Regions from separate parts of the Acerihabitans sp. TG2 genome, predicted to be linked through region 1. Evidence: predicted binding sites of a transcription regulator. Region 1 holds the regulator's gene; each other region holds the start of a gene.

Region 1 (10,029 bases):
GCATTGGCGTGAAATCCACGGCGATCTTATTTGGGTGCTACGACAAAGTCATCGTGGGCGGATTGCAGGGGATAACGCTGTTGTTATTGGTGTTAATAGGCTGGCGGACCGGCCTGCAGTGGCCATTTTATGCATCGCTGATGATCGCGGCTGCCCTGTTTGTCTATCAGCAAAAATTAATTGCTCCCCGCGAACGGGACGCCTGTTTCAAGGCATTTTTGAATAATAACCTGGTGGGAATGATCATTTTTATTGGCATTGCGCTAAGTCTGTTAATGCAAGGGGCCGCCTGATTTTTTATGCTGGCGAGTGATGAAACTATCAACATCACTCGCCATGCAGGGATTATCCCTCGGCGTTACCCCTGAGGCACGGCCTGGTTAGTGCGGGGTTAAATGCTCCTCAGCGAGCTCTTTGACCGGGACCTTGGCAAGCTGGCTGGCGCTTTCAATGGTAAGTTGCACCTCCGGCGCCAGCAGTTCGCTAAGTATCTCCACCATTTCAGTCACCTTTTCACCGATGGCATCACCACTGTCACTGATATATCCCTCGTGGCGCAACGTGGCCACTAACGTTGAAAACACGGCTTTGTCGAAAAACTCCGGGGCATTGATACCGTGTAACACCGAGAGACGTTGGGCCATGATCCGGCTCTCTTTCTCTAGCGTGCCGCGGTTTATCTGTGGGTTAACCCGTAATAACGAAAAAGTAATGGCATAACGCTGCAATGTCTCCCGCGCGCTGGCGGCGAGTAATTGTAGGGTATTTGCACGGGCGTCGTTGAGCGCTAACCCGCTATCATGTTGGATAATCAGCTCCTGGCGTGCCAGTTCGGTTATCAGTTCATCAATTACCGGCTCGATGGCCTGTTTTTGATGATGCATAAAGAGCTCAGCTTTTAGCAACGGATACAGCAGATTGATGCGGTACAATAGCTGCTGCCGATGGATCCCTGGATTGCCGATAACAATGCTGGCCACCAATGAAGGCAGTATGAATAGATGCTGAATATTATTGCGATAATAGGTCATCAGCACCGCCTGTTCACGGGACAGATAAATTATTTCGCCGATCGTATCCTGCTCCACGCTAAATTTGTTCATCGCCAAGGCGTGCTCAAGTAGCTCTTGTGCGTTGGACTCGGGCACCGTAACATCGGTCGCATAAGGCACGTTGCGAATCAGCTCCAGACAACAGGTAAGCTGTTGCAGTAGCTGTTCACGGGTAAGTGAGCGCTGACGGGAGGCCAGTAGCACGGTGGAGCACAGATTGATCGCGTTCACTGCTGCAGCGTTGTTGATCCGCACCATAATCGTCCCGGCGATATCATCAACTGCGGGCGCGAGCCAGGGTGGACGTTGCGATTCGATAGGGTCGATGGAATCACGCCAGTGCGGTACATTCTGATTCAGGTAGGTGCTAAGGGATAACGGTTCGCCAAAGTTGACATAACCCTGGCCTAAATTTCGCAATTTGCGCAATCCGCGCACCATTTGCACAAAACCTTCTTTTTCTTTGGTGGCGCCCCGCAGCTCTTTAGCATAGGTGGCGACTTCCATAACATGCTCGTAGCCTACATAAATTGGCACGAGAGTGATCGGCCGGTTGCCGCCGCGCAACATGGCTTGAATGGTCATTGTCAGTGTGCCGGTTTTAGGTTCCAGCAAACGCCCGGTTCTTGAGCGACCCCCTTCCATAAAATATTCAACCGAGTAGCCCCGGGTAAACAGTTCTCCGAGATATTCACGGAAGATGGTGGAGTAGAGTTTATTACCTTTGAACGTACGACGAATAAAAAAAGCGCCCAAGCGGCGAAAAATCGGACCTGCTGGCCAGAAGTTTAAGTTAATCCCGGCAGCGATATGCGGTGGTACCAGTCCCTGATGATAGAGTACGTAGGACAACAACAGATAGTCCATATGACTGCGGTGGCAGGGCACATAGACGATTTCATGGCCATCTTCCGCCAGTTGTCGTACGCGTTCTGCGTTGCGTACGTGCAACCCTTGATAAAGACGGTTCCAGGTCCAGCTCAATACCCGGTCGGATAAGCGCACCGCTTCGTAGGAAAAATCCGCCGCAATTTCTTCCATCAGTGTAATGGCGTTCTGCTGCGCCTTCTCTACGGAGATTTTTTTCGAACGCGCGTCGTCTTCAACTGCTTTTTCGATGGCTTTAGACGCCAATAATTTATTAAACAAATCCTGGCGGACGGGCAATCGCGGCCCCACCGCCACCAGGCGCTGACGGGCAAAATGTATCATGGCGACCCGGGCCAATTTTTGTGCGATTGTTTTGTCGGTGCCGTGCTCCGTCGCCATATAACGCATGGACAGGGGATTGGAGAATCGCACGAAGCTATCGCGGCCGAGCCAAAGCACCGCAAAGAATTTCTGAAACCCGTTGAGCAGACGTAGCTGAGGCGTTGGCTGATTTTGCTGCGCTTCTCGCCCGGGGGAACGGCCGAACATGATTGACACGGGCACCATCTGCACATCGAGCTGCGGGTTGCTGCGATGCAAATCCAGATAGTCGTGAAAAATTTTCACCGACTCACTTTTTTCGGTGAAATAAGGAAATACTCGCGGGCCATCGTGAATAAAGACGTAGCGTGCTAGCGTGACACCGTCGATCTCCAATGGAACCAGTGGGTCCGGCAACCGAAGTTGCAGACATTGGGCACGTAAGGTGAGCAGGTCTGCCTTTGAATTATAAGGTAACACATACATTATTGGCCGCAAGGGATCCAGACCGGCGTCTTCCGGTGGATTTGCGGGAATAACTTTGCTTTTCACCAACAGCCTGAGCGGTAGATCCAACAACGTATAATAAATGGTTCGCCAGCCTGACATATTTTTGTGAAGCCTCTTGTTAGCATTGCGACACAAGAATACCAGAAACCGCGCGTCAGATCTGTGGTGATACGAACGCGAAGAAACGGTAAGATGAGCGCTATTTCACTCTGTGCATGGAATCATGGCAAATCAAACCTCCGGGCTGGCGCGTATTTACAAGGCCACGGGATACTCAATTAAAGGATTTTGCGCCGCTTGGCGTCATGAAGCCGCCTTCCGTCAGGAAGTTGTGGTTGCCGTCATTGCGATTATCCTTGCATGTTATCTCGAAACAGACGCTATTTCGCGTATTTTATTGATCGGGTCAGTATGGTTGGTGGTGTTGGTGGAGATCATCAATAGCGCTATTGAAGCGGTAGTGGACCGTATCGGGCCGGAACAGCATCCACTCTCCGGCCGGGCAAAAGATTTAGGATCGGCGGCCGTGACTCTGGCGATCGTTCTATCGGTATTTATCTGGGTGACGTTACTGTGGACGCATCTTGGATAAACTGCCGTTTTTAGCGGCTTGGCGGCCGGGATTTATGATGTTTTGCTACGTTGATGGTTTTCAATTGCATCAGACCTGTATATACTCTCAGAAAGACTGTATAAACAAACAGGGGATGGAATGAAAGCGTTAACCGCCAGACAACAAGAGGTTTTTGAGCTTATACGCGATCATATATCGCAAACCGGTATGCCGCCGACCCGTGCGGAGATCGCACAGCGTCTGGGGTTCAAATCCCCCAATGCCGCTGAGGAACACCTCAAGGCGCTGGCGCGTAAAGGCGCGATAGAAATTGTCTCCGGTGCCTCTCGCGGCATCCGGTTATTGATCGAAGAAGAAACCGGGCTGCCGCTGGTTGGCCGTGTCGCTGCTGGCGAACCCTTGTTGGCGGAGCAGCACATTGAAAGCTACTACCAAATAGATCCTGACCTGTTTAAGCCGCATGCTGATTTCCTGCTGCGGGTCAGTGGGATGTCAATGAAGGATATCGGCATCATGGATGGCGATCTTCTGGCGGTGCACAAAACCCAGGATGCGCATAACGGACAGGTCGTGGTGGCGCGTATCAACGATGAAGTTACGGTAAAGCGTCTCAAAAAACATGGCAATATCGTGGAGTTATTACCAGAAAACAGCGAATTCTCACCTATTATCGTTGACCTTCGCCAGCAGGAACTGTCTATCGAAGGGCTGGCGGTCGGCGTGATCCGTAATGGGAACTGGATTTAACGACGGTTTTTTCCCTACATGACTCAATGTGGTCCGGTTATGGATGAGCGTTTCTCCGGCACCGGGCCTGTTTGACAACGCCTATTATGCCTTTCACTCACCGCTGTTTATACCCGTCATACTTCAAGCTGTCGGTGCGTTGCAATATTCGGTCCTTCCGTGGGCCTCACCCTTAACGGGGCCGCGAGAAGTTGCGTTCAAATTTGCTGCACTATTTTACTGCACTGTTTTGCCCCACTATTTTGCCCCACTATAATGCCTATCGCCAATCCTCTGCTATAATTAGATTGTAGTGTTAATCAATGAATAGAACATAGGTGTTGAAATCCTATTTAGTCGATTAACAAAGTGAATTATCAGTCCAATCCAAGGAGGCTTTTATGAATAAAGATCAAACTAGCGGTAATTGGAAGCAGTTTACCGGTAAAATAAAAGAACAGTGGGGTAAATTGACTGACGATGATTTAACTGTGGTTGAAGGCAAACGCGATCAACTTATCGGTAAACTTCAGGAACGCTATGGCTATGGTAAAGACGTTGCTGAAACAGAAGTTAAAAATTGGGAAATCCGCAATAAATTTCGGTGGTAGCGGTTTATAGGCCAAGGAGGGGCGCCATAAGATAGGCCTTTTGTTTTAGCTTATTCTTATCCATGGTTGTAAGGGTGTGCTGTCTATAATTCTATCCACCTTAGGCGATTGATGTTTTTACCACCCGCTACCTTGGTAAGGTAGGGTTATTGAGATGTCAGCGTTTTTTTATGGCTATTGAATGGTCATGTTCGCAGGTGTCGGGATGGTTACAGGCTTGCACATCCGTACATAATGGACAAAATCCATGGGCCTCCACAACATTATGGCGCATCGTAAAACCACTGGCCTCGGCCATTTTTTGCAAGATATCCTCAATACCCTGTGTGGCCTGTTCCGTGACCTGGCCACAGCGATCGCAAATAAAGAAGGCGGAAGTGTGTCCCGGTTGCTCAAAATGGTGGCACAAAACAAAGCTATTGGTTGACTCAACGCGGTGAATAAAACCTTGCTCCAGCAGGAAATCCAGGGCGCGATAGATGGTCGGTGGTTTGGCTTGAGGTTCGGAGACCCGCAGCAGATCCAGCAAATCATACGCACTGATTGCGCCCTCCTGCTGAGTCATCAGCCGCAACACTTCCAACCGCTGTGGCGTCAGGCGCACATTACGCTGTTCGCATAATTGTTCCGCTTGGCTAAGTAAGTGGGACGAAGTCGATGCAGTCATAGAGGTTCCTCATAGCGTGTTCCTTAGTCTATCTTATCATGATGGCATTAAAACGCCGAGTCCATACCCGTCATCTTTCAGCTCGCGGGATTGGTGTCACATGAGTGAGTTAACCAGGGTATACGTGCATTCATTTGACGCATTTATTCAGGCAGCAGGACCCGATGATGGCAGATTTTCCTGTAGATAGTGATGTGCAGTTCTTGAAGATGGGTGGTATGGGGCGGCGTTAAGCATGATAGCGCAACACCGCCTTGGGTTAATGACCGTCCTCAGATGGCAACAGAACGTGTCTTTATGCTATCGGTGACTCTGTTGGCGATGGACATGAGATGGTAAATGATCTGTTTGTTACTGGCCTTGGTTTTACGTTTAATATTGATTTTATGGGATGATAGGGTTTTTTCTTTTATTCCAAGCTGGTTGCAAATATGCATAGTATCAAAGCCGGACATCCACATTTTCAAAATTTCCGCTTCGGTTTTACTAAAATGCAAAGGGGAAAAACCCATTGCTGAATCTGCATTATGCCAAGCTTTGGTATCCATGAAGTATTGAATTATCATGATAAGTGAGCTTATTTTGATAAACTTAGACACTATAATGACATTATCTTTGATCGGTACGAAATCATGAAATTTAATATTTTCATTTCCAATAAAGATAAAGAATAAGGTAAGTGGCTGATTTTCAATAATAGCTTTCAGTTCATTGCTATCGTTGTGACATTGAAAATAATTCTGATTAATGAAAATAATCGTTGGCGTTGCTTTTTTGCATTTGTGCTTTAAAGAATCTATCGTCTCCAAATCGCGAATGCTGTCTTTTATTCCACTGTCAGCTAATGAACTTCTTAACGCGTGTTTAGTATATGTGCATGGGTCTAAAATAAATACTGTCATAGAATAGTGCCATCTATAATTTATGTCGTTCCATGACGAAGTGAGGAAGCGATAGCCATCTACCTAGGTGAATGGCGACCCAAAAAATATTATATTTTTATTATTTGACTTCCCTTCTTGGATAGGCCGGTTGTTATGCTAATACCATAGTCGCTACTGTTTTCTATTAGAAATAATCTAATTATCGTGAGTTCAATAGTTTTGCTCATGCTCCACCTTCCACTCACACACCATGTTTCGTAACTACTAATTAATGTTTAAATGATTACGATCAATTTGTAAATAATGAAAGTTCTTTTTGGGATTAAATGGTGGTTATATGGTATTTTTTGAGCAATTTAGCGATGAATTTTAGTTATGTATGTTAATTTAAAGTTAACAACTGCTGGAACATACAGCCGATTCCCCGTTACGCTGTCTCACGTTCTCCCGGGTTCGGCTCGGTTTTTCTATGCTATAGTAGCCCGTAATCATTATTCCATTACAACGTCGGCCGACTTCGTTATCCGAAGCGTTTTAATGCGACGTTGATCATCATCAAATACGGCAAATTGGTCCACATGCGCGATAACATTGTTCAAACACATACCTTGTCGACTCCACTGGTACCTGCAATTGGCGGGATTCTGCCCGCCCGGCGTCTGTCGGTAGCGCCGATGCTCGACTGGACTGACCGGCACTGCCGGTACTTTCTGCGGCTATTAACACGTCATTCGTTATTGTATACAGAGATGGTCACTACCGGTGCCTTGCTCTATGGCAAAGGGGATTATCTGGCATTTAATGATCACGAGCATCCGCTGGCGCTGCAGTTGGGGGGGAGCGACCCACAGGCGTTGGCTCGTTGTGCCCTTATGGCACAACAGCGTGGCTATGACGAGGTTAATCTCAATGTTGGCTGTCCGTCTGACCGGGTGCAGAATGGCCAATTCGGTGCCTGTTTGATGGCCGAGCGGCAAAGAGTGGCCGATTGTATTGATGCTATGCGTGCAGCGGTATCCATTCCGGTGACGGTTAAAACCCGTATTGGCATTGATGATCAGGACAGCTACGAATTTTTATGTGAGTTTATTCAGACCGTGGCCGAACGTGGCGGTTGCGATACTTTTATTATCCATGCGCGCAAGGCTTGGTTGTCCGGTCTTAGCCCCAAAGAAAACCGTGAAATCCCGCCGTTGGATTATCCTCGGGTCTATCAGCTGAAACGGGATTTCCCAGCATTGACGTTGGTGATCAACGGTGGCATAAAAAATCTGGATGAGGCGCTGGTGCATCTGGAGCAGGTAGATGGTGTGATGATCGGGCGCGAGGCCTATCAAAACCCGGGTATTCTGGCTCTGGCGGATAGCCGGATTTTCGATAGTGCCGATCCTTTTAGCCATATGGCCGGGATCGTGCAGGCAATGTTCCCTTATATTGAACGCGAGCTGGCCCAAGGGACCTATTTGGGACATATCACCCGGCATATGCTGGGATTATTTCAAGGTATTCCCGGCGCACGCCAATGGCGGCGACACCTGAGCGAGAACGCGCATAAACCGGGTGCCGGTATTGGGGTGGTGGAGCAAGCGCTGGCCAAGGTGTCGGGGCGAGGGCTGACGGCGGATTTGGCCAATTGATGGTGAAAATAGCCATCAATAAACGTGATGGCAAAACTTTTTCTTTATTAATCAGTGCAATTTAAGGCTGTTAACCTGGCATGCTTCTTGAATTAATCCTATTAAAGACTGACGGTTATTCCCGCTATTCAGGAGCCTATTATGTTAGAGATTTTTTTTGTTATCGGTTTTTTTATCATCTTGTTGCTGACCGGAATTTCTATGCTTAGCGTACTGGCCGCACTGGTGGTGGGTACGTTTGTGATGATGTTTGCCGGTTTGTTTTTTATGGCGATTAAATTATTGCCCTGGTTGTTGTTAGCTCTGGTGGTAGCCTGGATCTGGCGAGCGGTTCAAGGTCCCCAACTGCGACGTTACTGATACCACCCAGCTGCATTAGTGGGTTGTGGCAAAAAAAACGTTAATTTTTTTTTACATTAACGTGGAGCCGGTCACAGCTTGTGATCATTTCAGGGCCAAGAGAGTGCTTAACGATTTTTTTTTCTTATAAGTACTGTTATTATTACAGAATATTACTAACGCAGTGAATTCATCAATAACACTGGATAGAGATATAAAATAGGATAATAGCCATGCTTTAGAGGTCTCGGGTTACAAGAGTCATTATCCTTGTACTACCAATGAGATACTCTATATGCGGGCAACTCTGGTGATTAGACCTACTGTTCCTCCCTACAGAAAAGTATAAAAATAACGATATAATGCTCCACCATAAAAGCACTTATCAAAAGCGCTGATGAAAGCCATTTTACCAGGGCCTCCTTGCAGAGGCCCTTTTTTTTGTGCGCCTGCCGCTTGTGGGTATTACGGAATCAGCAGTAACGAGCCGTGAGTTGCCCGACTTTCCAACGCTTGATGCGCTCGCTGGGCTTGTGCCAACGGGAAGGTCTGTTTTTCCGCCACCTTGATGTTGATCGCACCGCTGGCAATCATTGAAAACAATTCATTACTGGCCAGCGTTAATTCTTCACGGTTGGTCACATAACCATTCAAAGACGGGCGGGTGACATATAACGAACCTTTCTGATTGAGAATGGCCAGGTTGACGCCGCTTACCGGGCCTGACGAGTTGCCGAAGCTGATCATGAGGCCGCGGCGGTGCAGGCAATCTAACGAGGCTTCCCAAGTACTTTTGCCTACTGAATCGTAGACCACGCTGACCTTTTTACCTTCGGTGAGCGCAGCGACACGTTCGGGCACGTTTTCTTCTCGGTAGTTAATCGTTTCCCAGGCCCCGGCTGCCTTTGCCAACGCGGCTTTTTCCGCTGAGCCAACCGTGCCGATCATTTTGGCACCCAACGCTTTAGCCCACTGGCAGGCAATGTATCCGACTCCTCCGGCGGCGGCGTGAAACAAAAAAATCTCGCCGGGCTTGATTTCATATGTCTGGCGCAACAGATAATAAACGGTCAGGCCCTTTAAAAACGACGCTGCAGCTTGCTCAAAGGTGATGGTATCGGGTAACTGGGCGATATTTTTTTCCGCGACATTATGAATATCGCTATAGGCACCCAAGGTTGATTGGGCATACACCACCCGATCGCCCACCTTCAGGTCGGTCACGCCGGATCCCACCTTTACGACAACGCCGGCGGCCTCGGTTCCCAGGCCGGACGGCATGGTGGGCGTTGGATATAATCCGCTGCGCACATAGGTATCGATGTAGTTTATCCCAATCGCCTTATTGGCAACCTGTACTTGGTCGGCGGTTGGATCATCCGGGGTAAAATCAACATATTGCAGTACTTCTGGGCCACCGTTGGCGGAAAATTGAATACGCTTTGCCATATTTTTTCCTCAGCCTGATCATAGGCTTAATAATTTGTGTTGCCCTAAGGCGCTGACGCACCCCATCCCCCGGTGTTGACTCGGCTGCTGGGGTGGGCGAGGACACATCTGCAGGAGCAGATGTGAACCCGACCTGTCGCGGCCCTGTCAGGAGCGAGGCCCAGGCAAGGGCTGTGTATTCGCGCCTGCAACGTGCAGTATGATGGGTATAGTGGGTTTACGTGTTAATTAACCATAAGCTCTTCACTCAGGTTTGCAAAGCCACATAGGATTTGTCGACAATCAACGATACAATGCATTTTTATCTCATGCTTCATCTATCAGGCAATGTCATTACCACATGTCAGAAAAAAAACCAGCCAATAAAACAAATTTTTCCCGGGACCGTC
Region 2 (10,029 bases), on a different contig from region 1:
CTCAGCTTGGTAAGCTGACGTGAGCGGCGACGATTCGCCAGCCGCAGGCCAATTTTACCCAGGTTTGGGTTTGCCGGCCGGTCTTGTCGCTACCCTCAAGGGTAAATTCGGTACTGGCCACCGCCAGGTCGTCGCCATAGGTGGTGATCACTGTATTTTGTAAGATGCGCTCCAGTCCGGGAGACGCCCGCGATGCGCTGGCCGCCTGAATCGCTTCTATGCCATAGAGGTTCTCAACAACGCCATAACGGACGGTGCGGGGATCGTGCCAAAATAACTCATCCAGAATGGCTACATCATTGGTGATGAACGCTTGTTCATAGCGATAAAAGGCAGCGTTCACTTCCGCCAGGATGGCGGGTCGATCAATAAATTCACTTTTCATGCTACGTTTACTCTTGCTATGGTCATGTTGACAATACCGCGTCGCTCCAGCGCCGGGCCGGTTAGAGTAGCACTGCTGGGCATCACTGACGTCATTATGTTTTGATGATCATTTCATCAGGGAGGCCGTTAGCGCATGAACGCCTGGTTTGCTCTGTAGACGCGTCGTTACAGGCAACCAGACATAAGTGGTGGGATGGCTCGCGCTCGCGGGCAGGTTGCCCGGCGAGCAGGGCTACTTGTCCAGACTGAAAGTGTCGGCGTCCAGCGCGGCAGGAAAGGCTTTACGGTATTGCTGCAGTACCTCAAGTGACAAGGAGGCATCTAAACAGGTGGCGACCCCTGACTCGCCCTGGACCAGCACGGTGCCCATCGGGTCGATAATGCGACTATCACCGCTGTATTGATGTCCATTACCGTCGGTGCCGACACGGTTGCAGCCTGCCACATAGGCCTGATTTTCAATCGCGCGCGCCGCTAGCAGGGTTTGCCAGTGGAGGGCACGCGGTGCCGGCCAGTTGGCGACATACAGCGCCAAATCATAATCCCCAAGGTTACGTGACCATACCGGGAAACGCAGGTCGTAACAGACCTGTGGCAGGATGCGCCAGCCGCGCCAGGCTACGACCAGCCGTTGCTGACCAGCCTGGTAATAGTGGTGCTCATCAGCCATGCGAAATAGATGGCGCTTATCATAACAATGTACCTGTCCTTGCGGCTCCACCAATAAAAAGCGGTTCACCGCGCCGTCAGGAGTATGGATAGCTGCGCTGCCGGCAATCATGGCATCGGTTGTTTTGGCCCATTGTCGCATCCACGCCACGACCCGATCCTGGGACAGGGCGCAGCCCGCCGTCTCCATGGCAAAACCGGTGGTGAACATTTCCGGTAATACAATCAGATCGCGACCGCTGGCGGCGGCCAACAGGGGGTCAAAATAGGCCAGGTTCGCCTCGCCATCCATCCAGGTCAACGGCTGCTGCAACAGGCTGATATTCAAAGTTGACATAAACGCTCCGCGGCGGCGTCAAGGGTGGCATCTTGCTTGGCAAAGCACAGACGGATTAATTTGTGCGGGAATGGATCGGCACAGAACACCGACAGAGGAATTGCCGCCACCCCGGCGTTGATGGTCATCCACTCGCAGAAAGAGACATCGTCCATGTCGGAGATAGCGCTGTAATCAGCCAGCAGAAAATAGGTCCCTTCACAGGGCAGCAATTCCAGCCGGCTGGGTGCTAGGGCTTGTACCAGATGATCCCGACGGTCGCGATAGAATTCGGGTAGGCTGCGCCAATGCTCCGGCTCGGCGCGCAGCATATCCGCCAGGGCCAACTGGGCCGGAGTGTTGACGGAAAAGGTCAGGTATTGATGGACCTTACGTACCTCGGCGCTAAGCGCCGGCGGTGCCACACAATAACCCACTTTCCACCCGGTCATATGATAGGTCTTGCCAAACGACGAAACGGCAACCGATCGCTGCCGCAGCCCTGGATGGGCCAGTACGCTGGCGTGGCCGCCGGCGGCAAAACAGATATGCTCATAAACTTCGTCGCTCAGTACATAGATTTCCCGCGCGGCAATAGCCTGCCACAGTTGTTCGAAATCTGCCGCTTGCCAGACGGTGGCGGACGGATTGTGCGGCGTATTGAGGATCACCAGCCGGGTACGGTCGGTTAGCCTGGCACGGAAGTCTGCCCAGTCCACGCGAAACGTCGGCGGTTGCAGTGCGATACGGTGGTTGATACCACCGGCCAGGGTCACTGCTGGCGCATAGCTGTCGTAGCTGGGATCAAAGCTGATGACTTCGTCGCCGGTACGTACCAACGCGCTGATGGCCGCAAACAGGGCCTCGGTGGCGCCGGCGGTGACGGTAATATCCCGATCCGGGTCAGGGCGCCAGCCATAAATGAGTTCGGTTTTATCGGCAATCGCCGCACGCAGGGGGGCCGCCCCGGTCATGGGGGCATATTGATTAGCGCCCTGGTTGACATGATGTGCTAGCCGCGATTTCAGATATTCCGGCCCATCATAATCGGGGAAACCTTGCGACAGATTAATCGCCTGGTGGCGCTGCGCCAGGGCGCTCATCTGGGTGAAAATGGTGGTGCCCAACGCGGGGAGTTTACTTTCTGGAATCAAGGTTCTACTGCTCATGGCTCATTACCACTCTCAAAAGCCGGTTTTTAAACCAATATAACACGCTCAGCGCAATTGACAATCAGGACGTATAGATGGGTAAACGGCTAAACTGGTGGAGCTTTTTATTGAGGGTAGTCATCAATAACCGGGTTGCATTCTTATCATGGAAAGGTTTGACATCATTGTACAGCGTCGGCTGGTGATGGAAGATTTTTGCGTCTTGAAATGCGATCCTCAGAAAAAAAATATCAGGGTTCCTATGAGGAAATTGCCGATGCCATCGCGTTGTATACCGGGAGTGGGGCTGAAAGCGCAAAATTTTTCAACTACGTCGCGTTCAGCTGTATGGTGGGTAATGGCGACGCGCATTTGAAAAATTTTGCGTTGCTAAGCGATCCTTTTCAGCCCGAGGAACGCTGGCTGGTGCCGATGTATGATGTTGTCTGCACCCATATATACCCAACCGATGATCAACCGATGATCAACCGATGATCATAAGTTGGCGTTATCGCTTAATAAAAGTAAAGCATTCCCGAATATCGATGGCTTATTGGCGTTCGCTCATTGGCTAAAGGTTGTCAAACCTCAGGATAAGCTGGCTGCCATGGCGGAGATGATAAATGACTACCTCGTTCATAATGGTATCGATGAAATATTTTCGGCGCTGGCGCAGTCCGTCAGAAAAAGCATCAGCCATTCCATGTCGACCAATAATGTATTCGTGCGGTTCGACGTGAAAAGAGCAAAACGGCGTAAAAGCGATAAGTTACTGTAGATATGTTCGATTTACCGGCAAAACTTGCGATCGGTGGTTGAAAAAGAGTCGATTTTGTTTTCAATTTCCTTGCCTAGATTTATAACCTGGCTCACAAACAGTGATTTTTATGTGGTAACGCAAGCCGAGAAAGCCAACTTTGCTTCTCGCGGTTTCGCCAATCCGGTAAACTGGCAACTGGGATCATTAACATATACCCAAAATATGAAGGGTGTGTACTCCAGCATATACCGAGGAATTCATGTATCAGGACTTGATTCGCAGTGAACTTAACGAAGCCGCAGCCACCTTGGCCAACTTTCTTGCCGATGACCGCCATATTCAAAGCGTGGAAGATGCCGCCACCCTTATCGCCGCCTCTTTCAAGAACGGGGGCAAAGTGCTCTCCTGCGGCAATGGCGGATCTCATTGTGATGCCATGCATTTTGCCGAGGAACTGACCGGCCGTTATCGCGACAATCGGCCAGCCTACCCAGCCATCGCCATTTCCGATCCTAGCCACTTGTCTTGCGTCAGCAACGATTTTGGCTATGATTTTGTGTTTTCACGTTATATCGAAGCGCTCGGCAATCAGGGTGATGTGCTGCTCGGTATCTCTACTTCTGGTAATTCGGCCAACATTATTCGCGCCATCGCAGCGGCACGCGCCAAGGGCATGAAAGTCATTGTGCTCACGGGCAAGGACGGCGGCAAGATGGCCGGCACCTCTGATGTTGAAATTTGTGTGCCGCACTTTGGTTACGCCGATCGTATCCAGGAAATTCATATCAAAGTGATCCATATTCTGATTCAACTGATAGAAAAAGAGATGGCGGCAACAGCAGCATAGCTCCGGCGTTGAAACAACGCGTCAGGTGATTTGGTAAGGAGAGGGGTCATGTGTGAACTGCTCGGAATGAGTGCCAATGTACCGACGGACATTTGCTTCAGTTTTACCGGGTTAGTGCAACGAGGGGGTGGCACCGGGCCGCACAAGGATGGATGGGGCATCACCTTTTATGAAGGGCTGGGCTGCCGGACCTTCAAAGATCCATTGCCCAGTTTTAATTCACCAATTGCCCGGCTGGTGCAGGATTATCCGATCAAATCCTGCGCGGTGATATCGCATATCCGCCAGGCCAATCGCGGTAAGGTGGCACTGGAGAACACGCATCCTTTCACCCGTGAATTATGGGGCCGTAACTGGACCTTTGCCCACAATGGTCAGCTAAAAAGCTATAAGCAGCTAAAAACCGGATCCTACCGGCCGGTGGGACAGACCGACAGTGAATATGCCTTTTGCTGGCTGTTGGCACTGCTGGCGGAGCGTTATCCACGCACACCGGCTAACTGGCCGGCGGTGTTTCGTTATATTGCACTGCTGGCGGATGAATTGCGACAAAAGGGCATATTTAACATGCTGTTATCCGATGGTCAATTTGTCATGGGATATTGTTCAACACATTTATACTGGATCACTCGTCGGGCACCGTTCGGCAAGGCTACGTTACTCGATCAGGATGTGGAGATTGATTTTCAGCGGCAAACCACGCCTCATGATGTGGTGACGGTGATTGCCACGCAGCCGTTGACCGGCAATGAAACCTGGCACCGGGTAGCGCCAGGGGAGAGTGTATTATTTCGGTTGGGTGAGCGCGAACTGTGATACCGCCGGCGTACCGCTGTGCAACTGCAGCGGTGGGCTCACGGCATATTGCCCATTCACCACCGCCACCGCTGGTGGCTGGTGGTAACGGGCAAAAAAGGCATACCCTGGCTCCAGGGAACGCCAGAATGAATAATAGTTTGAAAGGCGGTGACGCTGTAAATTTGCCTCGGTCATGCGGAACGGGAAAATATTAATTTTCACCTCGGCCTGACCGTTTAATAATGCGGCGTCAACGTAACGATATATGTCAGCAATATAACTGTTGGTCATGGCGTAACAGCCAATGGAACGACAGTCGCCATGGATCATCAGCATGGCGCCCGAATACCCCTGGTACCGGTCATAGTCATTGGGAAAACCAATATTTATCGCCCGATAGTAATGGCTGTTAGGGTTCAGATTGCGGTGGGTAATGCTGTAAAAACCTTCCGGGCTTTTGAAATCCCCTTCTCGGCGTTTAGGGCCCAGTCCGCCGGAAAAGTCACAAATCCGGTAGCTGTCAAGCAGGCGATATTCATTACCGACCTTGGCATAGAGTTCCAGGGTTCGCTCTTCTTTAAATATCTGAATAAAAACCGGTGATCCGATTAATTGTGCCTTTAATTCTTTGGATAGCTGCGGCTGCCCACTGGCATAACTGACTGACGTCATTGCCGCTATGCAAAACAACATCGCAAATAACTGTGCGATTTTGCCCATTATTATTCCTGCGTAGTCATATTAAATAAGATGCCAGGCAACGGTCGTTGGCGGCAAACCCTAGAAACGTCAAGTAAAACAAATAAAACAGCGACAAGATAGCACCACCGGCATATTTATCAAGATACGTTTTGTATAAATTGATCTTCTTACTGTATACTTATACAGTTGAAGGGGGGGGTGGATGCGTAAAATCATACATGTTGATATGGATTGTTTCTTCGCAGCGGTTGAAATGCGCGACAATCCGACGCTACGCGACATCCCGCTGGCCATCGGCGGCAGCGCGGACCGGCGCGGCGTGATCAGTACCGCTAATTATCCGGCGCGGGTTTATGGCGTGCATAGCGCCATGTCGACCGCCATGGCGCTGAAGCTTTGTCCGCACCTTACGTTGCTGCCTGGGCGCATGGCGGCTTATAAAGAGGCATCTGAACATATCAGGCGTATTTTTAGCCGTTATACGTCATTGATTGAACCCTTATCGCTGGACGAAGCCTACCTGGATGTCACTGACAGCGACTGCTGTAGCGGCTCGGCGACCCTAATGGCCCAGGCTATTCGTCAAAACATTGCCGATGAGTTGGATCTCACCGCGTCGGCCGGCGTGGCACCAGTAAAATTTTTGGCTAAAATCGCCTCTGAATTCAACAAACCCAATGGACAATTTGTTATCACTCCAGAACGGGTACCGCTATTTTTGGCACAACTCGATCTGGGTAAAATTCCGGGAGTGGGCAAAGTCACCGCCAAAAAACTCGCCGATATGGGACTGATAACCTGTGCCGATGTGCAGCGTTACGATCTGGCGGCGTTGCTAAAACAGTTTGGCAAGTTTGGTCGGGTGTTGTGGGAACGATCGCAGGGAATCGATCAACGCGAGGTATCCTCGGATCGTCTGCGTAAATCAGTAGGGGTGGAGCATACCCTGGCGGAAGATATCGGCGATTGGGCCGACTGCGTGGCAATTATTGAACAACTCTACCCCGAACTTGAGCGGCGGCTGGCAAAGGTCAGACCGGATCTGCTGATCGCCCGACAGGGCATTAAACTTAAATTTGCCGATTTCCAGCAAACCACACAGGAACATGTATGGCCGCGCCTGCATAAGCAAGATTTGATCGCTATTGCGCGTCAGGCGTGGGAGCAGCGCCGCGGCGATCGTGGTGTACGGCTGGTGGGGTTGCATGTCACGTTGATCGACCCGCAAATTGAGCGTCAGCTGATGCTCAGGTGGGAAGATGATATGCCGTAACAAGGTATCCCGTCATACTTCACGTTGCAGATGCGTTGGCTTTCCTCGCTCACCCCAGTCACTTACAAAAGTAAGCTCCTGGGATTTGCTGCGTTGCCGCCTTCCTGCCACGCGAATTATTTAGGGTATCCCGTCATACTTCACGTTGCAGATGCGTTGGCTTTCCTCGCTCACCCCAGTCACTTACAAAAGTAAGCTCCTGGGATTTGCTGCGTTGCCGCCTTCCTGCCACGCGAATTATTTAGGGTATCCCGTCATACTTCACGTTGCAGATGCGTTGGCTTTCCTGCAACGTGAAATCGTTAGGCTATCGCGGTCAGTCTTTTTCAGGGATGGCTTTGAGCAGCGCAGTCAGCAGGGTCCAGTATTGGCCGACACTTTTGATATGCACCTGTTCATCCGGCGAGTGTGGACCGGTAATGGTCGGCCCGATAGATACCATATCCATTAGCGGGTAGGGCTTTTTAAATAAACCACATTCCAGCCCGGCGTGGATGACCTGAATATTCGGGGTTTTATTAAACAGCTTTTGATAGGTTTCACGCACCAAATGCATCACCGGTGAATTAGCGTCCGGTTTCCAGCCCGGGTAACTGCCCTTGGCGGCGGTTTGTGCACCAGCCAAGCTACCCAACGCGGTTAACATTCCGACCACATCGTCTTTACCGCTGTCAATCAGTGAACGGATCAGGCAGCGGATATGAGCCTGCTCCGGCTCCATGGACACCACGCCGACGTTGAGCGAGGTTTCCACCACGCCTTTCACGTCATCGCTAAAACGAATGACGCCGTTGGGCATGGCGTTGAGCAGGGCGATAAACCGATCGCTGGTGACTTTGGTCAGCACCGGGGCGTCTGGGGTTATGGGGTCAATTTGAATTGCCAGCTTTTTCTCAACCGCCGCCAGTTCACTTTTAATCACCGACAGGAAACTCTGCGCCAGTTGGCTTAGGCTTTCGGCGTTTTCTTGTGGTAGGGCCAGCGTCGCATAGGCTTCGCGCGGAATAGCATTGCGCAGCGTGCCGCCGTTGAAATCGATGAGTTGGATATCCAGCGCATGAGCCTGTTTTGACAGGAAGCGTGCCAGCAGCTTATTGGCATTGCCTAATCCCTTATGGATATCACCGCCGGAATGCCCTCCTTTGAGGCCTTTAATGGTGAGCTTCAACACGTGATAGCCCGCTGGTACTGCTTCGCGCTCCAGAGGCAGGATGGTTTTAAAATCAACCCCGCCGGCGCAACCCATATAAATCTCGCCCTCTTCTTCTGAATCGGTATTGATCAGAATATCGCCTTGCAGCCAGCCTGGCTGCAGACCAAAGGCACCAGCCATACCGGTTTCTTCGGTCATGGTCAGTAATACTTCCAGTGGACCGTGTTGTACCCCATCATCCGCCAGCACTGCCAGCGCTGATGCCATGCCGATACCATTATCGGCACCAAGGGTTGTGCCGCGCGCTTTTACCCAATCGCCATCTACATACGGTTGAATGGGATCGCGAGTAAAATCATGAAGGGTCTCGTTGTTTTTTTGCGGCACCATATCCAAATGCGCCTGTAACACCACCGGACGACGTTTTTCATAACCCGGCGTTGCGGGTTTACGCAGCAGGATATTGCCAACCTCGTCGCGTTCCCCGTGCAACCCTTTTTCCTGTGCCCAGCGCATAATATGGCTGGCTAAGGCTTCCTCATGATACGAGGGGTGTGGAATGGAGCAAATTTTGGCAAAAATTTGCCATAATGGCTGAGGCGAAAGTTGAGTCAGTTCAGACACGATAATAACTCCTGTTACAACCTAAGACCCGGTCTGCGCGTTTTTCACCGCGTTCAGACGGTCTGATGGTTACCAAAGACGAAAGAAAGCATACCACTTTAGCCTGAATAATGGTGAAAGTGCGCTTAAAAAGGGCGGTAGCGCTGGTATTTCGTTGATGGCGTCTTTATAATCTCGCGCAACCTTTTTCCCCTGTACTTTTAAGCCGGCCCAATCCGGCTGGGACAGCATTTATGAGCGAAAAATACGTCGTAACCTGGGATATGTTGCAAATCCAGGCGCGGAAACTGGCCGAACGGCTACTGCCCGCAAATCAGTGGAAAGGCATTATTGCGGTCAGCCGCGGTGGTTTGGTCCCTGGGTCACTGTTGGCGCGCGAATTGAATATTCGCCACGTTGATACGGTTTGCATCTCCAGCTACGACCATAACAACCAGCGTGAACTGACGGTGCTTAAACGTGCTGAAGGCGATGGTGAAGGTTTTATCGTTATTGACGACCTGGTGGATACCGGTGGAACCGCTAAAGCGATCCGTGACATGTATCCAAAAGCGCATTTCGTTACCATTTTTGCCAAGCCGGCCGGCCGGCCGCTGGTGGATGACTATATGGTCGATATCCCGCAAGACACCTGGATTGAACAACCCTGGGACATGGGTGTGGTATTTATCCCGCCGTTGGTGGGAAAATAAGCCTGGATAAATAGTGAGCTTAATCAACCCATAACGATTTCGTTTAACGCCCGACACTGTCGGGCGTTTGTTTTATTGTCCCTTAATGGTCAATCTTGCTAAGATTAGCCTTAATTATGGCAAAAACGACTGTGCGGAGGCGAAGGCTTAATGAGTGGCACTAATCTAAGCGAAACATTATTCAAACCCTCATTCAAACTACCTGAAACCTCAACGCTGGTCACCCGCGTGCGTCATAGCGACGGACAATCCCCGATCCTTGCCACCCTGGAAGGCACCAATCCGCAAAACTGGTACCGGATGATCAACCGGTTATTATGGATTTGGCGTGGTATTGACCCTTGGGAAATCGAAGAAGTGCTAGCGCGCATTGCCGCCAGCAAAACCGATCGCACGGATAGGTGTTTGCTTGATACCGTGGTTGGCTATCGTCCAGGTAACTGGATTTATGAATGGTCTCACCAGGGCATGGTCTGGCAACAACGCGGCATGGATGAGACCGATCCCGTTCTGTCGGGCAAGCATTGGCTGCAGGCGGCCAATTTCTACAGTATTGCTGCCTATCCACACTTGTGCGGCGATGCGTTGGCCGAACAGGCGCAAACGCTGGCCAACCGGGCTTGGGTAGAGACTACCGAACGGTTAAGTTATGAGCTA
Region 3 (10,029 bases), on a different contig from region 1:
GAATCGGGAATATTGCCACCGCAGGCGGCAATCACGTCCCGAATACTGGCCGTACTGGGCTGCCAACCTGTGGTTTGCTCGATAATCCCCACCAACTGATCAGCGGTCAAACGTCCGTCGAACAACATGGCCAATAGGTACGGCAGGCGTTTATCCAACTGATATAACGCGCACCCGCCAACAACCGACGCCCGGAAAAAATCTCCCCGGGTACGCAGGGGAACTGACTCTATGACCTCCAGGGCTTTTGCATCCTGTCCGTCGTCGTCAGGGTGCAGATAGATCGTCAATTTTTTTCGTTTGTCGGTCACGAATGACGCTCCTTCCAATTAAAGTAAAACAAGTTCTCGGACCAGCGCCGTTTGGGGTTCACCGACCACTACAATGCGATCGGGCGCCAGTTTCCAGGCGCGGCGCACAGCAGCCTCAATCAGTGGAGCACCACCGCCAACGAGCCACACGCGGTTAACATGGCGATGCGCCGACAGTTCATTAACCACACGCTCACCAAGCCGATCAATAGCCGAGCTTATCATATCCAGAACATAGTCCACTTTTGCCTGGTCGTTGACAACTGTGGCAACAAAGTCACGATCGTGACGGCGTTGGATCAACTGGTCCGCTACAAACGGGCTGGTATCGCTGTTAGCCATACGCAACGCAGTGAGTGCGGCTTGTGTCACCATCGAGACCCCGATCGACGAGTTGCCCTGTATTGCGCTCACGTCTTCAAACTGTCCCACAAGGACGCCGGCATCGAGTGTTGTTCCCCCCAAATCAATCACCAAGGACGTTTCTAGCGGCCCAACCTCGGCTTTCGACAGTTGCGATATCACCGCCGGCAGCGACTCTGGCATCACGTCTACGGCGGTGATCGTGAAAACATTGCCTTTGTTTAAAGTCACTGGGCGCAGCAGGTTGTCGATTTTTCGTTTAATATTGGTTTCGTTATGCTGGCAGTCATCAGTATAGAACTCGCTGATCGGTAGCGTCACAGTCAAACTCACCGTCTGTGGCGGTAATCCGCTGTTAAGCAGAGCATGATGTACAGCCAGTAAGTTGGTATCGCCATACTGATATTCAATGTTTGTGGTACTGATCGCCTGCTGGCTGACATCGTCAAAGGTGTACTTCAATCCATCAATGTCGTAGTTAAATGTCTCGCGACTGCCAATACCCGCCACTTTCCATCCCGCACGAAACGAATTGGGGGATATAGATGTGCAGACTTGATCCCCATCCAACCAAGCTAGTTTTACGTTAGTTGACCCGTCATCGCAGCTAATTTTTTTCATAAACACACCTATAATTACTCATTTTGAGTAACCATTATGACTCACCATCAATTGGAAAACAATATAAATACTCAAATTGAGTATTTATAAATGCTCAATTTGATATTACATAATTACTATTAACGACCACAGTCGGCAGAAAGCCACTATTTCGTTAAAGGCTTCGCTCAATTATTTTTGGCGGCAAAACAGGCAACTAGCACAACGAGGGCTTTAACATCTTGCCAAGGAGAAACATTGGTACTAATAATACTGTAATTATATACAGTTTTAGATTTAAAGGAATTGCTGATGTTGCGCATGATCCCCGCCGCATGTTCGTCTATAAAAATAACCTTCCCTCTGTTTACAGAACGGTGCGCAGCCGGGTTCCCTAGTCCCGCCCAGGATTATATCGAAGCGGAATTGGACCTGAATGATTATTGCATCAGCCGAAAACACGCCACGTTCTTCGTGCGGGCAATCGGTAATTCGATGACCGATATTGGTTTAAACAGCGGCGATCTGATGGTGGTCGATAAGGCTGAGCAAGCTCAGCACGGGGATATTGTGATTGCCGAAATCGATGGCGAATTTACGGTAAAACGACTTTTACTTAACCCCCGCCCCGCACTCCAGGCAATGAATCCTGCGTTCCCGACGCTGTATCCAGAGCAACTGCAGATCTTCGGTGTGGTCATGGCTTTTGTGCACAAAACTCGCGGGGGTGAATGATGTTTGCGCTGGCCGACGTGAACTCATTTTATGCCAGCTGCGAGAAGGTTTTCCGACCCGATTTACGTGACAAACCGGTGGTGGTGCTCAGCAATAACGATGGCTGCGTGATCGCAAGATCAAAGGAGGCGAAAACGCTGGGGATCAGGATGGGTGTGCCTTGGTTCCAGCTCAAATCAGCGCAATTACCGGTTAAAGTGATAGCATTTTCAAGTAATTACGAACTCTACGCTAGCCTGTCTAATAGGGTAATGAATTGCATTGAAGAGCTGGCACCCCGAGTAGAGCAATACAGTATTGATGAGATGTTCCTGGATATTACCGGTATCGATAATTGGTGTGACTTTGAGCAATTTGGACGACAGCTGCGTGAGCATGTTAGCTCTTGTACTGGTTTGAGTATTGGTGTGGGTATGGGGCCAACTAAAACGTTGGCTAAAGCGGCTCAGTGGGCCTCAAAGGAGTGGCCACAATTTGGTGGCGTTCTGGCGTTGACGCCTGCGAATCACCGGCGGACAGAAAAACTACTTTCATTGCAGCCGATTGAAGAAATTTGGGGAGTAGGCCGGCGAATTGCAAAAAAACTCAATACCATGGGGATAAACACTTCTCTGCAGTTGGCGCGTACGCATCCAGCTTTCATCAGAAAAAATTTCAGTGTCGTGCTTGAAAGGACGGTAAGAGAGTTGAACGGAGAGAGCTGCATCAACTTGGAAGAGGTTCCGTCATCTAAACAACAGATTATCTGCTCACGCTCGTTCGGAGAGCGTATCACGACATACGAGGCTATGCGGCAGGCTATCTGTCAGTATGCTGAGCGTGCTGCAGAGAAATTAAGAGAAGAACACCAGTTTTGCCGGCATATCTCAGTGTTTATCAAAACCAGCCCCTTTGCCATCAATGAGCCCTATTACGGTAACATGGCCAGCGAAAAGCTGTTAACCCCTACACGTGACACTAGGGATATCATCACAGCCGCTATGGCTGCGTTAGAGCGTATCTGGGAGGATAAACACCGTTATGCCAAAGCCGGCATTATGCTTAACGATTTCACCCCTACCGGGGTGGCGCAGCTGAATTTGTTCGATGAACATCTCCCCAAAGAAAACAGTGTTGCGTTGATGAAGGTCATCGATGGCATTAATCAATCCGGTCTGGGAAAAGTGTGGTTTGCCGGACGTGGCATTGCTCCAGAATGGCAGATGAAGCGAGAAATGCTTTCTCCAGCATACACCACTCGGTGGCAGGCGCTTCCTTTGGCCAGACTCGCATAAGGCCGGAACCTGCTGGTACGAGCTGCCATTATGTTTTATATGATCAGATATAATATTTGAGCTTAATGTCTCATGCGGGTCGTGAGTACCTTAAATGAAAACGTGATGAAATCTTGGCGATTTCACCTTGAAATTCCGACGTGTTTTCATTTTAAAACATTCACTTAGACATGAAATAACGCTGGCGAAAGAAAAGGGCTGCTGGGTTAGTAATCCACTCATTTTCAAGTAAGATGTTTTTTCAAGATCTCGTTGATTGTTCGGTCAAGCTCTTCATAAACTTCCTTTGGGAGTCTATTGAACTCGTAGGTAAACATGCGACCCTTAGTGCGTTTCCTTGCAAACCGATCTTTATCAGAAAACGCCCATAAGTTGGAGACAATAGCCTTTTCTTTATTCGAGGTAGACGTTAACAAAGCGGCTTCTTTTATTAATATCTTTATAATGCGATTTTTAACTTCATCTTCAGCCAGTCGAGGATCGGCAAGCAGCAGTTCTATCTCAGGGGAAACATTTTCAACCAGGGACTCTGCGCTGAGTTCTTTACTGGAAAGAAGCTCTTCAATGTTGGTCAGCGTCTTATAGTCAGAAAATGTCAGTTCTGACTGAACGGGGAAAATTGATATAAGCGCCTGGCTAACGCTAGCTGCTTGTAACGCTCGGGTCACTTTAGCTTGAGACGTACCCTCTTGTTCAGCTATTTCTTTCTGGCTCAATCCCGAGTTCTTAAGTGTTAGAAAGCGTATACCAATCTCACGTAAATTATGCTCTCTTGCTGTCTGGATATCCCGGGCGAGTTTGCGAGCATCATCTGCAGTGATCGAATCCTCGGTCACCATTACGTTTAACGACGTATGGCAAAGAATTGCAGAAGCCCGCCGGCGTGACCCATCAATGATTTCTATTTTGTCGCCAGACTTAACACCGATACAGGGGAAAAACTGCTGAAGACGAATTGTTTTAGTGATGTCTTTAAGTGACTCGGCAGTCAATGCAGACTGATCCCTACCATTTGTTTCCTGTATAACAAAAGTAGACTCGGGCACCGAATCTGCCGCAATATTCTGCAAAGTAAAAATTGCGCGCCGGCCGGAGGATAACGTAAAAGTTTGTTGCGAAGAAATTTCAGTGTCATCACTAGGAACACCCGTAGATTTAAATGTTCTTCCGATCACTCGTCTGTTACTCATTTTTCACCTCAGTTGGCTCGGATAAATTCAATTCTATCAAACACCGCTTTTGCAAAATCCTCAGCAGCAGTTCGTGCATTTTTGAGTGCTTCAGTACTGCCAATATAAGTAGCCGGATTTGCTGATATAACCGTGTCAAAGGATTCACCACAGCGTTCAAAACCATCAAGGCGAGGCAAAGCTACGTCCAACATGTTGCCTCCAAAAATCTCTTTCGCTAGGCTATGGCACAGCTTATGGTCAACCTTATTTGACAATTTTGACATGAAACCGATGTTACCCAGCAGCTGACATGTATGCCCGGACTCATTTATGATTTCGATGATTTCAGGAAGACGAGTGAGGTATTTTAGGGTTGAATGGAAGTCTACCTGGGCCGGCGGAACCGGTGTCATCAACAGTTCTGAAGCAGCAATGGCATTTTTTAAAAACGCATCCATATGTGGCCCGCTATCGATAAAAATGAAGTCATAATCATGCGTTAATTTATCGACAATGTTTTCTTTGAGCACGGCATTAATATTCTGCCCTGGCAAGTGCTCAGAACACAACTCGTCCCACGTTGATGCAATAAAAGCGTCATCGATCGATGCAGGCATCACGTCAACTCCAGGCACAATAGATGGAACGATAAATTCGTTAATCAGTTCTTCTCGAGTCACATTTTGCAGCATCGCCTGCGCAGACGTTGTTTCAACTATACCTACTGACCTTCTGTGGTTGAGGAACATAGTTGCTGATGATTGTGGATCTAAATCAATAACCAATATTCGAAGGTCTTCAAACAACAAATGCGGATGAGTTCTCAATGCATGAGCAAGAGACACTGTTGACACAGTTTTAGATACACCGCCTTTGAGATTGCCGATAAAAATGGTAAAGGCAGATTTATAGCGATCCCTGTACTTAGGCACTCCACGATGATGGTAAATGTCGATAATATTCTGTGGCGACATGGCATATTTGATAGAACTGCCAGCTTGTCGTTTATCAAACACATAGCCATTTGCTTCCATCTCATTCACTGCATAATCGACACTGGCCCTGGTCAGTTTAGGAAGTTTTGAAATAGCGGCTTTTGCGTACACCAGGTAAAAATCATTTTCCTGATATTCCTCTTTTTGTGTCTGGATCTGCTGCGTTAGCGACAAAAGCATTTTTTCAGACCGCTGTGCCACTTTGGATAACTGGTTAGATACCGCCATAACATATCACCATTATGTAGGAATTATGATTTTAAACCATAATGCTACACATTGTATATTTTGTAAACCATAAAACATTGGGTTGTGATTATGTCCCGCAGCGCTCGCCGCAGGGCTGACTAGCGTAGTCTGTCAGGCCGAGGAAGCGCAATGGAGCAAAAGTTATATGTACCCCATACTCACGATAGCTAACTTTAGGCATTACCCATATACGAACTTTAGGTCTTTCCCATGCAATGAATATTAAAAGGCACTCAAAAGCTAGAATGGATAAGTAGGATATGTGAACTATAGGTATTTCCCATAAGTACTTAGGGTGTTTCCCATAGGTACTTTAGGTCTTCCCCATAAATAGGGGCAGAATAAGGAGATACATGGCCGCGAGCCAACGCAGTAAAGAGGGGGGCGGTTATCTTTATCCATTTCCCATAGATGGTGACTACCGGATTAGCCCCAACTACAGTTATCCACCGTGATGTTTTTAATCATTTTTAAATACTTTTAAGTCTTTTTAAAACCTTTTAGCCGACGCTGAGCCCTTACCACACGGGGGCTGCAGCGGAGGGACTATGGGGAACAGCTATTGTTAATGTGGGTGATAGATAAAGTAAGGGTGGGAATCGGCAAAAGTTGATATGGGAAATACCTAAAGTAGGTATGGGAAATACCTAAAGTTAAACTAAAAAATTATTCCTAGTAGGAAATTCTACAAACTATACCTTGACGTCGGTAACGAGTATGCCAGTATGGGTACGGTCATAAGTACCCATACTCACGGTGAGATTATTTCCAAATGTCTGAAATAATAGATAAAAAGCCACATAGCCAGTTGAAAATCTCTCAGTCTAATGAACTGACCGAGGCTGCTTATTATTTACCTCTTCAGGCTAAACGCGTTTTATGGTTGTGTCTTATGCAGACTTATCGTGAAGATGAACACACAGGATTATTCACAGTGAAGGTAGCGGATTACCAGCGATACTTTAAGGTTTCGCAGGCGACGGCAAGTACCGATGTGCGTAAAGGTATTGAAGAGTTGGGAAGCCGGCAAGTGAGATTTTTTCCCTCTGAAGGTGAGTATGAGGAAATACGGCGGCCCTGGCTAGCTGAGGCTGGACTCAAAAGGGGTAGGGGGCAGTGGAACCTTGAGCTCAACAGTAAAGTAATGCCTTACCTGATAGGCCTTACTAGCCAATTTACAACGTATACGCTCCTTGATTGTGGAAAAATAAACTCCGTGAGAGTGATACGGCTATATGAAAGTTTGTGCCAATTCCGTTCTACCGGGATTTGGATAACCACCGCATCATGGCTAGCCGAACGTTACGAATTACCTGACTCACAAAAAACAAATATGGCCGAAATGAAAAGAACATTTCTTGTCCCCGCCATTGAAAAAATTAATGCTCAAACTCCCCTGAAAATATCAATGAAAGAAGACTCAGGAAAACTCATCTTCTCTATATTATCAGTGCCTCTTACTCTTCCAGGCACTGTTTGATTCTAGCCATACATCTAATATGCCTAGCAGTTGAGATAGACACAACATGTAGTTTTATCCACAGAAACAGTGGATAAAACTAGGGCAGGAGAACCGCCTCGATGAAATGGGGGTAAAACGGCGTGACATAGTCACGTATTGGGTCAGTTTATTATTTTCTTTTTTATTACTTTCTTTCTTTTGAATAAAATATTCTGAACCCCATCCGCCGTCGTGATGCGATCCTTTAGTTGAGCAATTTGACTCGACTTAAGGATCCTCACTCCATGAACATTAACGAATTGATAGAAATAACCCGACAGGCGCGCCAGCGCTATTGTCAATCGCGAAGCCGTCTTGACCACTTCACGTTTATCCTTTGGTATATGGGACTGGGGGCAGTGTGTCAAAACGAACTGGCCCTTTGGTTGGAACGTCAACAAACCTTAGCCGCAATGCACGATCTGGCCTTGCCACCAGAGTGACTTGATTCGGGTTTATCAGTGGTTTAACGAGCTCTTACCCTAGACACCTGGCGGCGTGAGGACCACCCGGCTCGCTGGCCGATTGTCATGTGGATTTGTGGGTAACAACCTACTCCGGTGATCGCTGGTAACTTATCGAGTATGAAAAGCACCACTCGGCAGGCGGGGAGTGAAAAATTCGCCTCAATAGCTAGTGCTTTACGAATAACATCATCAATAATATTCAGCAAACGGACAGAGCGACAATCCGAAAGTTGATCGTGGATCAAGTCCATTGACCAGCATTCATTGCTGTTTACTGGAATAGTCAATGGCTCGGGTTTTTCACGCTGTAGCCGATTTTTCGGCTTTATTAGCATATTAAGCCAAAGCTCTCAGTAGTTTGAGCTAATTATTTTACTCAAATCACTTGATGGTCCAGCAATTACAGTATAAGCGCCCGTCTCCTTACAGTATTAGGGTCTAGATGTTAAAAGGCAGCACGTGGTCCTATATTGGATAAACGGACACTTACCTCATATAACGCATAAAAATTAAGGAAAATACTGCAAGTTGCTATTTTTTACGCAAGTAAAAAGGTAATAGCGAGCGGGTAGGTGGTCGAGGAAAATGCGTTGGTTCATTTGAAACTTTCTCTTCTTATGGCTGTAATATTATTTTTTATAAAAATAGTTATATTAAATATAAAAACATTATTTAAACTATCAAATAAAATATTAACAATAAATATTAATTTAGATTATTTTTAATTGTGAGATATTTTTGATATTTATTGGAAAGTGGTATTTCATAAAAGGCGAATTTTTTAAAAGAAATTATCATTAATTTTTTATTCAAATCATTATCTTTTTCACTTGAATTTTTATTTAAAAGCCCTTCTTTATATTTAACTGCCATTGATTTGAAATCTCTAAGAAATCTATAATAATCAACTATATTTATAGCTTCATTTCCGTTTAAATCAAGTAATTCCGAATTATACATATTATATGCATTATCATCTAAATACTCTGCAATTACTACTAGAGTTAAGGCTTGTGTTTCGTTAAGATTGATTAGATCTTGCAATTTATTAAACTCTTCATCATTAACTTCTTTTGGGGTAATTACGTAATTATGGTTATAAACAATTTCAGCGGCTATTATATTCCTAACTTTATCTTCTCTTCTGTTTTCTTTAAATAACTCGTATCCCATATTAGAAATAAAAAGCACCATAGCAACAACTACAGAAACTGCTTGTATCCAATCTGATAGTTTTACTTTCATCATTTAATTTTACATCCTTTTAAATTTTTAACTTACTAATATATTTATATTTTATAATAACACCGCACTTACCTTGCCGAATGTTTACTAGAACATTTATTCGTGATGATTATAGTACAACTGAGTTAAACTGTATTGCAGAACGTGTTTTATATTTTAAAATTGATTTATTTGGAATCCAACACTTGGCTCTGTCACAACAATAGCGCATTAATCAATGTGGTGGCGCCTGAGCGTTTTATCGACGAGGGTGGCATTAACACCAAGCGCCCTAAGCCGCGTCGAAGCGGTTTTAGCGGTACGGCAGCGGAGAGGTAACTACCAGTATGGTGTACATGCCTTTTTAATGACAATTCAACTGACACACTCCCCATTACTGTTCAATAAATGAACTTAGCGTACGTTTCCGTACGATTGGGCTTCAGCCCCTGTTACCAACCCTATTGAGGGAAGTAGACTATCAGGCTCAGGGGGAGAATGACTATATTTCGCTCAAAGCGGATGTCACCTGGAAATTCAGAAGCGCTTCATAGAAAAACACCCTCCACCAGAATTTTTGCCATCTGAACTATTTTACTTTATAAAATTAGTTTATCCATAGCTCCGTGACCTGCTATGACATTTGACTATATGTCATAACGATATGCCTATACCAAAGTACCTCTAACTTTGACAAAAAATGTTCTCCGGTTACCGACATCTCTCATCCTCATGTGGATAATGAGCCTGAACATAATTCTTCCCGAGGAATAAAACGATGTCTGCTGATTTCAATTGCCTGTCTGAGAATGTCAGGCAATTGCTTATAGACAAACTACACAACTGGAGATATGGCGTCGGTCCGGCATGGCGTTCAATATGGCCGGTCTTTGACCGACATATTTAACGCCATCAAGAAATGGCCACGGTCTACGAGGAACTGGCAGTGCGGGGGATAGTAGGGACCCGGCTCTGGATCCTGCTGTAGCAGCTTATTTTTGCGACAGTCCTCGGCACCGAGGAAAAGGATGCCCGAATGCACTCGGATTCCCAGGAACTTACCGAACTCAATGAAGCAATTTGCGAAACAAGCGCAGCAGGCTGGCTGCGATGATTGAGCGCAGGTCCGAATTACTGA

Evidence for each region. The regulator LexA, encoded in region 1, represses DNA repair genes until DNA is damaged. The targets are predictions, from matches to a motif close to TNCTGTATGTACATACAGNA.
Region 2: dinB (DNA polymerase IV) is a predicted target of LexA. The motif match lies at 5,799-5,818, and genes of this name have one in related genera.
Region 3: umuD (translesion error-prone DNA polymerase V autoproteolytic subunit) is a predicted target of LexA. The motif match lies at 1,546-1,565, and genes of this name have one in related genera.

What each region holds. Positions count from the first base shown of each region.
Region 1 is NZ_JAYGJO010000032.1:9,339-19,367, reverse strand. Features, by position in the region: gene ubiA (4-hydroxybenzoate octaprenyltransferase) at 1-293, shown strand, start outside; gene plsB (glycerol-3-phosphate 1-O-acyltransferase PlsB) at 381-2,852, opposite strand; gene SJI19_RS21130 (diacylglycerol kinase) at 2,977-3,345, shown strand; gene lexA (transcriptional repressor LexA) at 3,466-4,074, shown strand; gene SJI19_RS21120 (CsbD family protein) at 4,455-4,664, shown strand; gene zur (zinc uptake transcriptional repressor Zur) at 4,822-5,331, opposite strand; gene rcsA (transcriptional regulator RcsA) at 5,604-6,233, opposite strand; gene dusA (tRNA dihydrouridine(20/20a) synthase DusA) at 6,794-7,852, shown strand; gene pspG (envelope stress response protein PspG) at 7,994-8,212, shown strand; gene SJI19_RS21095 (quinone oxidoreductase) at 8,657-9,640, opposite strand; gene dnaB (replicative DNA helicase) at 9,981-10,029, shown strand, end outside.
Region 2 is NZ_JAYGJO010000008.1:8,397-18,425, forward strand. Features, by position in the region: gene hpxZ (oxalurate catabolism protein HpxZ) at 2-385, opposite strand; gene SJI19_RS09160 (amidohydrolase) at 620-1,393, opposite strand; gene SJI19_RS09165 (pyridoxal phosphate-dependent aminotransferase) at 1,381-2,541, opposite strand; gene SJI19_RS09170 (HipA domain-containing protein) at 2,740-3,018, shown strand; gene SJI19_RS09175 (hypothetical protein) at 3,026-3,301, shown strand; gene lpcA (D-sedoheptulose 7-phosphate isomerase) at 3,543-4,130, shown strand; gene SJI19_RS09185 (class II glutamine amidotransferase) at 4,179-4,946, shown strand; gene dpaA (peptidoglycan meso-diaminopimelic acid protein amidase) at 4,917-5,648, opposite strand; gene dinB (DNA polymerase IV) at 5,833-6,903, shown strand; gene pepD (beta-Ala-His dipeptidase) at 7,220-8,680, opposite strand; gene gpt (xanthine phosphoribosyltransferase) at 8,914-9,372, shown strand; gene frsA (esterase FrsA) at 9,523-10,029, shown strand, end outside.
Region 3 is NZ_JAYGJO010000026.1:16,011-26,039, reverse strand. Features, by position in the region: gene SJI19_RS19335 (plasmid partitioning/stability family protein) at 1-311, opposite strand, end outside; gene parM (plasmid segregation protein ParM domain-containing protein) at 330-1,295, opposite strand; gene umuD (translesion error-prone DNA polymerase V autoproteolytic subunit) at 1,587-2,009, shown strand; gene SJI19_RS19320 (Y-family DNA polymerase) at 2,009-3,283, shown strand; gene SJI19_RS19315 (ParB family protein) at 3,508-4,473, opposite strand; gene SJI19_RS19310 (AAA family ATPase) at 4,482-5,678, opposite strand; gene SJI19_RS19305 (replication initiation protein) at 6,472-7,179, shown strand; gene SJI19_RS19300 (hypothetical protein) at 7,446-7,643, shown strand; partial or broken gene SJI19_RS19295 (IS3 family transposase) at 7,793-8,017, opposite strand; gene SJI19_RS19290 (hypothetical protein) at 8,373-8,915, opposite strand.